2 regions of the Streptomyces sp. NPDC091376 genome follow, and region 1 is predicted to be linked to the other one. Evidence: riboswitches for the same ligand, from Rfam matches in the RefSeq annotation. Region 1 holds a riboswitch; the other holds the start of a gene.

Region 1 (4,203 bases):
GCGGCGGCGATGTTCAGCGAGCCCAGGTTGCAAAAGATGTCCCGGCCGACCGTCTCGTAGCCGAGCGAGGCGTCGTACGTGCTGGGGGTGTTGACCTGGAGGATCTCCGAGCACAGGTTGGACATGTTGATCCAGCCCGGGATCGGGTTGGACCGGTTCACCGTGTCTTCGAACAGCAAGTAGGGGTAGCCGGACTCGAACTGCAGCTCCGCGATCGTCTTGAAGAACTCGCGGGCGCTGAGCGTCGTCTTGCGGATGCGCGGGTTGGCGACCATCTCCTCGTAGTGCTCGCTGACCGACAGGTCGGCGAGCGGCTTGCCGTACTCGCGCTCGACGTCGTAAGGCGAGAACAGGTGCATGTCCTCGTTGCGCTTGGCCAGTTCGAACGTGATGTCGGGGACGACGACGCCGAGAGAGAGGGTCTTGATGCGGATCTTCTCGTCCGCGTTCTCCCGCTTGGTGTCCAGGAACCGCATGATGTCCGGGTGGTGCGCGTGCAGATACACCGCGCCTGCGCCCTGGCGGGCGCCGAGCTGGTTGGCGTAGGAGAAGGAGTCCTCCAGGAGCTTCATGACCGGGACGACGCCGGACGACTGGTTCTCGATCTTCTTGATCGGGGCGCCCTGTTCCCGCAGGTTGGTCAGCAGCAGTGCCACGCCGCCGCCCCGCTTGGACAGCTGGAGCGCGGAGTTGATACCGCGTCCGATGGACTCCAGGTTGTCTTCGACGCGCAGCAGGAAGCAGGAGACCAGCTCGCCGCGCTGCGCCTTGCCCGCGTTGAGGAAGGTGGGGGTGGCGGGCTGGAAGCGGCCGGTCATCATCTCGTCGACCAGGCGGGAGGCGAGGGTCTCGTCGCCGGCACCCAGGAACAGGGCGGTGGCGACGACCCGGTCCTCGTAGCGCTCCAGGTAGCGGGAGCCGTCGAAGGTCTTGAGCGTGTACGAGGTGTAGTACTTGAACGCGCCGAGGAACGTGCGGAAGCGGTGCTCGTGCGCGTACGCCTGCCGGTACAGGTCCTCCAGGAACTCCCACCGGTAGCGCCGGATCGGCGCATCCTCGTAATAGTCGTGTCCGACGAGGTAGTCGATCTTCTCCTTCAGCGATCCGAACTCCATCGTGTTGGGGTTCACGTGCTGGAGGAAGTACTGCCGCACGGCCTCTCGGTCCTTGTCGAACTGGATGCGGCCGTCGCAGTCGTACATGTTCAGCATGGCGTTGAGCGCGTGGTAGTCCTTGCGCGTGCCGACCGATTCGCGCGGGGCCGCGGGGACCGTGATCGCCGTGGTGACGGTGTTCATGCTGCCTGTCGCTCCGTCGTCCGCCTGGTCGACGAGTGTCGTGTCCAAAATTCCTGCAGCCCTTCCCTCACGGCGCGGACATCGCGGTCCGTGCCCAGCAGTTCGAATCGGTACAGCTCCGGGACCTGGCACTTCGCCGAGATCACCCGGCCGGCCAGGCAGTAGTCGGCGCCGAAGTTGGTGTTGCCGGAGGCGATGACCCCCCGCAGCAGCATCCGGTTGGCCTCGATGTTCAGAAAGCGGATCACCTGTTTGGGGACCGCGCCGGCGCGGGCGCCGCCGCCGTACGTCGGCGTGATCAGCACATACGGCTCGGTCACCGGCGGCATGCCCTCACGGCGTGGGTGCAGGGGGATGCGCGTGGCAGGCAGGTCCAGCTTCTCCACGAAGCGCCTGGTGTTCTCCGAGACGCTGGAGAAATACACGAGACCGCTCATCGGTCGCCGTCTCCTCTCGCTCGTTCCCGTCTTCGCCCAAGGACCGGGAGGGGAGGAGCGGCGCGGCAGGTGCGGCGAGGTACGGGGCGGCGGAGAACCGATACGCCTCACCCACGACCGTGCGTCTGCCACCTGGCCCTCCCTCGGGGCCTCGGAGCGCGCACACCGCTGTCCGGCGTACGCACCGGTGGCAGGTCTTCGGACTCGCGGGCGTGTCTCGTGTCGTACGAGACCCCTACTGGCCGTCGCTTCCCAGGCCCGGTACACCGGGCCCAGTGCGTATGACGGCGGTCGTTCCCGCTCACCGCTGCGGGGCAGTCCCGGTCTTGCACCGGGTTCCCTCTTGCGACGCCGAACACAGCTGCCCGGCGAACCACCAGCACCGCCAACACTACATCTAGAACACGGCGGGTGCATGCATCCCAGATGTTGTGTCGCACGTAAAAGTTAGGTATACCTAAGTCGGGCTGCGGTCGGACGAGTGCCGGCCCCTGGGAGTGCGTCCTGCCCCGGTGATGGCGCGTGCCTGTTGTGCTCGTCGGCGTATCTCCGTGACCAGTTCCGGCCGGGGACGCGAGGGGTCGGAAGGGGGCGACGTGATCTCCTGCGGCTCGGGTGACGCGTCGGCGTCGAGCGTCTCGGCCACGGAGTCCAGGAACTCGCCGAGGTCGGCCAGCGTGTCACGTAGCGTCCGCATCTTGGCGGTCTGGCTGCCGAGTTGTCTGCGCATGGCCAGCAGGCTCTCGAACTGCTTCTCGGACATGGCGATCACGGGCCTGCCGTCCACGACGACCTCTCGCGGTTTGCCGCGCACCATTGGCCCCCTTCTTGCCTTGGTTTTGGCGGTGCTGTGGGACGGGCCGGGACGCTTGTGGCGTCCCGGGCCACTGGGTTCCTCGGTCAGGAGGTGGGTAGCTCACTCCGGACGGTGCGGGCGGCGGCGACCAGGTTCTCCAGGGAGGCGCGGGTCTTCAGGCCGCAGTCGGGGTTGACCCACAGCCGTTCGGCGGGGATGGCCTTCAGTCCGGTGCGCAGCAGGTCCGCGGCCTCGTCGGTGCTCGGGGCACGCGGGGAGTGGATGTCGTACACGCCGGGGCCGGCTTCGCGCGGGTAGCCGTGGGCGGCCAGTTCGCGGGCGACCTGCATGTGGGAGCGGGCGGCCTCCAGGCTGATGACGTCGGCGTCGAGGTCGTCGATGGCCTGGGCGATGTCGCCGAACTCGGCGTAGCACATGTGGGTGTGGATCTGGGTGTCCGGACGTACCCCGCCGGTGGTGAGCCGGAACGCCTCGGTCGCCCAGTCGAGATAGGCGGCGCGGCCGGCGGTCCGCAGGGGCAGTGTCTCGCGCAGGGCGGGTTCGTCGACCTGGATGACGGAGGTGCCGGCGGCCTCCAGGTCGCCGACCTCGTCGCGCAGGGCGAGGGCGACCTGCCGTGCGGTGTCGCCCAGGGGCTGGTCGTCGCGGACGAAGGACCAGGCGAGCATGGTGACCGGCCCGGTGAGCATGCCCTTGACCGGAAGGGCCGTGAGGGACTGCGCGTACGCCGTCCAGCGCACCGTCATCGGCTCGGGACGCGAGATGTCGCCGGCGAGGATCGGCGGGCGGACGTAACGGGTGCCGTAGGACTGGACCCAGCCGTGTTGGGTGGCGAGGTAGCCGGTGAGCTGTTCGGCGAAGTACTGGACCATGTCGTTGCGTTCGGGTTCGCCGTGCACCAGGACGTCGATGCCGGTCTTCTCCTGGAAGGAGATGACCTCCTAGGATCTTCACCGGCCCGCCGCCGGACAGGCCCCAGGCAGGCGCAGGGCCCTCGGCGTGGACCGGTTCGCGCTCGACGATGTGCGGAACCATCGTGAGGCCCACCCGTCACGCGTACGGCTCCGAGGTCCCCACCTCGGTATGGAGACCCTGCGCTGCTCCGAGAACTGGGCTGCGCCGTTCGTGATCGTCGGCGCGCTCGTGCTCCTGGTGTGGATCGCGGTCAGGGCTGGTGACTTCGACCCACTCCTGGGTCGTCCGTTCGACGTGGGCCTGGTACGAGGGCGATCCTCCAGCGCCGGGCCTTCTCTGGAGCTGAACGCATGTGCTCCGGGAGTAACATCGGGGTTGTCCTTACGGAGGTCGGCGGACACCAACAAGGACAACCCGGAGCGTCAGGTGCGGCTCAGCTTCCTGGGGTGACCGAGCCGATCAAGATCGTCCTGGGTGTTGCCGCCCATTGTCCGTAGCTTCTATGGAGCCGGTGTCGATGCCGCAGGGGACAGTGACGATCGCTCGTCGAGTTCCGCGCAGTCGGATGCGTCCGTACGCCGGGCCTCCTACGACACGCGAATCTGCTGAGATCGGGATTCTGTTGATCACGCCGTCCACCTCGTCGTTGGAATGCGGTGAGGGCCGTGCGTGCGGATATGCGGCAGCGCGGTGGCTTTAAGATGGCGACTGCCTCGGCCGTACGAGACTCGCTTGG
Region 2 (4,203 bases), on a different contig from region 1:
GTCCGCGCTGACGGAGAAGCGGAAACCGTCCACCGTGCCGTCGGCCGGCCTGGCCGTCGCCGGGCCCTGGGTGGCGTACGCCCAGGACCCGCCGTCGGACTGCCAGAACGACCAGTACCGGTAGCCCGCCGCCTGCGCCGCCCCCGCCGCACCCAGCACCGTGACGACGGCGACGAGTGCGGCGCAGAGCGCGAGGACGAGCGCGGCCGGTCGCCCGCGCATCACTGCTGCTTGCTCTTGCGCCGGCCGCTGATCAGGATGCCGATCCCGGCGCCCGCCGCGACACCGGCGCCGATGAACCACCAGATGCCGGCGCTGTCGCCGCTCGTGCCCGACTCGGAGTCGTCGGCCTTCGCCTGCGGAGCCGCCGGCGCGGTCGTGGAGACCGGCGCGGGGCCGGTCGCGTTCAGCTGCTGGACCAGGTCCGCGCCGCCGAAGTCACGCGGGTCGGCGCCGAAGGCGTGCACGGCGAGGATCAGCTGCGCGTACGCGGCCGGGCCCGCCCCCTTCGCCCAGGCGGCGGAGTTCTGCTCCAGCCACCGTATGGCGTCGGACGCCTTGTCGGAGTGTCCTGCGGCCGACAGCGCGAGCACCGCGTCCGCCGTGTTGCCGAAGTCCGGCTTCGGGGCCGGGTCGGTGGCGCCGGGCAGCGGAGGCGAGTCCAGGTGACCGGTCTTCGCCAGCGCCTTCGCGAGGTACGCGGCGCCGTTGCGCGCGGACTGCTCGGGGGTCGCCTTGGCGGGCGTGGCGCACCGAGGCTCGCCGCCCGGCTTCGGTCCGGCCAGGATCATGCCCCGGCCCAGTCCGGCCAGTACGCCCGCCGCGGTGGCGTCGCCGTTCGCGAGGAGCTTGCCCGCCTTGTCCGGCTGGTAGGCGAACGCGCCGCCGCCCGCCGTGTCCGCGCACGGGATGGCGAACGAGACCAGCGCGTCGAACGGCGTCTTCCCGCTCTTCGACCTCAGCTCGCCCGGCCTCGCCTTCGCCGAGGCGAAGGCGCTGATCACGATCGAGGTGGAGTTGGCGTCGGAGGGCATGCCCGGGTTGTAGCTCCAGCCGCCGTCCTCGTTCTGCACGGACTTCAGCCAGCCGATGCCCTTGTTCACGGCGTCCCGGTGTCCGCCGAGGGCGCGCAGGGCCTGCACCGCGACCGCGGTGGCGTTGGTGTCCAGCATCGTCTTGGCGTCGCACGGCTTGGCGACGTCGGCACGGTACGAGGCGAAGCCGCCGTTCGCGCACTGCTGCCCGGTCAGCCAGTCGACGGCCTGGTCGGCGGGCACGGTCTTGACGACGTCCTGCGCGAGCAGCGCCAGCGACTGCCGCCACACACCGTCGTACGTCGGGTCCTGCGTGCCGTACAGCCCGGTGGGGAGCGCGGCCGAGGGGGAGGGGGACGGAGCGGGGGCGGCCGTCGCGGCCGGGGCACCGGCCACGCAGAGCACGGCGGAGGCGGCGGCGAGCGCTGCTGCGCTGCGGCGAACGGACATAGGGGGCTGGGCCTCTCCTGCGGGGAGCCGGGCACAGGCACGCATAGGTACCAGGCTCCGGCCCCGTATTCCTCGACGGTGCCTGCCAACGGGCCGGTCCCGATGGCACGAGCCGGTCACGGCCGGTACGAGGCGTTCCGACTCGCCGCCTGGCAGGGCGGCTCACGGTTGCGGGTCAGTGCCGGATTTGCACCGGCTTTCCCTCGTACGGGTGTGATGACGACTCGCACACTCTACCGGTGCGTATCCGGGACCCCCGGGGCTGCCCCTGGGGCTGCCCGTGAGCCGGTGGAGTCCGCAGGGTCAGCCGGTCGCGGTCGCGGTCGCGACGTACGTCACCGGCTCGCTGCCCGCCACCGCTTCCGCCCGCCCCAGTTTCACCAGCCGGCGCAGATGGGCCTCCGCCTCCGAGACCGCGATGTTGCGTGAGCCGTACGGGATCCGGTCCCAGGGACGGTTCCACTCCATGCGCACGGCCAGCTGCCACGGGGTGAGGGGGGTGGCAAGGAGCGACAGCAGTCCGGTGAGCCGCTCCTCGTGGTGGGCGAGCAGTTCCCGGACCCGGCCGGAGGCGTCGGTGAAGGCGTGCTGATGGGCGGGGAGCACCTCGGCGACGCCCAGGCGCCCGACGCGTTCCAGGGAGTCGAGGTAGTCGCCGAGGGGGTCGGTGACCGTGGAGTCGTCGGGGTCCTCGTAGAGGCCGATGTGCGGACTGATGCCGGGCAGCAGATGGTCGCCGGAGAAGAGCCGGCCGTGACCCGGGAGGTTCGCCGGGTGGTCCTCCTCCAGGTGCAGACACACATGCCCGGGAGTGTGACCGGGCGTCCATATCGCGCGCAGCCGCCGCCCGGCGAGGTCCAGCAGCTCACCGGGGACGATCTCCCGGTCGGGCAGTGCCGCCCGCAGCCCGGGCAGGGTCCGCATCCGCCCTTCGTCGCGGGCGGCGCGCAGCGGGGCGAGGTGCTCCTCGGGCGCCCCGACGGCGGCGAGCTTCCCGGCCAGGTAGTCGAGCCAGGCCCCGGGCCGTGCGTCCCGGGTGCGGCGTACGACGTCGATGTCGGCCGCGTGCATCGCGATCCAGGCACCGGACGCCTCGCGCACCTGACCGGACAGCCCGTGGTGATCGGGGTGGTGGTGGGTGACGACCACCCCGTGGACGTCGGCCGTCGCGATCCCCAGCGCGCCGAGACCCTCCGTGAGCGCGGTCCAGGACGCCGGATCGTCCCAGCCGGTGTCGACGAGGACCGGGCCGCGATCGGTGTCGAGGACATGGACCAGGGTGTGTCCGAGCGGGTTGTCCGGGATGGGGACCTGAAGGGACCAGACGCCTCCGCCGTGCTCCGTCACCTGTGGCATACGTCCTCGTCTCCCCTGAGCGGCACGGCCGTTGCCCACTATAACGAGAACTGATGCCCCGTCAGAACGGGTCGGAGTCGTTCGCCGGAATCCCCGGCTGCCCCCGCGCGCGCCCCGCAAGCCGTGCCGGACACCGCGACCGCGCCGCTGTGCCCCGCCGCCCAGTAGACGGTCCGCTCCGCAGTTGTCGCGGCTCGCGCCACGACCGGCCGGCGCGCAGGTACTCATGCGTGTCTGAGCACTCCGTACCGCGGGCCGGCCCGGCGCCGCCCTGGCCCCCGGGTCAGTGCGCCTCGGCCCGGCGGCCGGTGTGCAGGACCGCGAAGAGCCCCGTTTCGCGGGTGCCGTCCGGCAGGTGCCAGGCGCCCGCGATGTGGCCGGTCGCCCCGTGCGGAGGGAGGGTCGGGTCGTCCGGGGCAGGTCGCAGGACTCGGTGCAGGCGGAGGGTCATGCCGTGCGGTGCGGGCAGCTCGGTGCTCTCCCGGTCGTCGGCGGCTGTGCCGGCCACGTCCGTGGAGAGGGCGCCTTCACCGGTGTAGGAGCGGGTGACCTCCCGGTCCGGGACGTCACTGACGTTCTGGTCCTGGGCCTGTACCCGGCCGTCGATCAGGGCCGTCAACTGGGCGACCAGCACGGGGTCGTGGCAGCCGTCGTAGGCCCAGCGCCGTCCCAGCACCCCGTGTTCCATGGTGCCGATGAGAGCGTGCTCCGCGCCGGCGAGCGGGGCACCGCGATAGGTGAGCGGGACCAGGTAGGCGGTCGGGTGGGGAGTTGAGGCATCGGTGACCACCATGAACTCGATCCCGACCTCGCCCTGCGGGTCATCCAGCCGGAAGCCGCCGGCCTTGGCCAACTCCGGTTCGCCCGCCCCGCCGCAGTACCACGGGCGGGACGGGAGCCAGGAAGTGAGCAGTTCCAGCTTGGTCGGCTTGAGGGTGGTGCGGTGGATGACGGCCATGCCGAAGGTTCTCCTCCATCACGCGGATACGAGCCCTCACACCTTGCCATCCGCGCGGCTCCGGGGGAGCGGTTCTCCATCCGGCATGAACGCCGCGGTCGACCGTGTCGCGGGGGACGGTCGGGCGACGGTCGGGGACGGTCAGCGGGACGTGAGGGGGGTTTCGGACTCGACGCGGGTGAGCTTCTCGGGATTGCGGACGTAATAGAGGCCGGTGACGCGGGCGTTCTCCACGCGGAAGGCCAGCACACCGTCGATCACGCCGTCCAGGCGCAGGACGAGTCCGGGGTTGCCGTTGACCGTGGTGGACTCACTGGTGAAGGCGCCGCCGGCCTTGGCGAGGCTTCCGGCCATGTAGCGGAGCACCTTGTCGGCGCCGACGACCGGCCGCAGGGCCGCCAGCTT

What was found. Region 1 has a riboswitch for cobalamin ahead of nrdI (class Ib ribonucleoside-diphosphate reductase assembly flavoprotein NrdI). Riboswitches for the same ligand answer to the same signal wherever they lie in the genome.
Region 2: it holds a riboswitch for cobalamin, as region 1 does, so the genes downstream of both, ACIQMR_RS01365 (prenyltransferase/squalene oxidase repeat-containing protein) here and nrdI (class Ib ribonucleoside-diphosphate reductase assembly flavoprotein NrdI) in region 1, are expected to answer to the same signal.

What each region holds. Positions count from the first base shown of each region.
Region 1 covers NZ_JBIVUF010000008.1:95,812-100,014, forward strand. The annotation lists gene nrdE (class 1b ribonucleoside-diphosphate reductase subunit alpha) at 1-1,298, opposite strand, end outside; gene nrdI (class Ib ribonucleoside-diphosphate reductase assembly flavoprotein NrdI) at 1,295-1,735, opposite strand; cobalamin riboswitch at 1,907-2,128, opposite strand; gene ACIQMR_RS18975 (hypothetical protein) at 2,193-2,552, opposite strand; partial or broken gene ACIQMR_RS18980 (5-methyltetrahydropteroyltriglutamate--homocysteine S-methyltransferase) at 2,636-3,493, opposite strand; gene ACIQMR_RS18985 (hypothetical protein) at 3,636-3,917, shown strand.
Region 2 covers NZ_JBIVUF010000001.1:308,879-313,081, forward strand. The annotation lists gene ACIQMR_RS01360 (SCO2322 family protein) at 1-222, opposite strand, end outside; gene ACIQMR_RS01365 (prenyltransferase/squalene oxidase repeat-containing protein) at 222-1,484, opposite strand; cobalamin riboswitch at 1,595-1,729, opposite strand; gene ACIQMR_RS01370 (MBL fold metallo-hydrolase) at 1,788-2,840, opposite strand; gene ACIQMR_RS01375 (1,4-alpha-glucan branching protein) at 3,124-3,798, opposite strand; gene ACIQMR_RS01380 (RNA polymerase sigma-70 factor) at 3,940-4,203, opposite strand, start outside.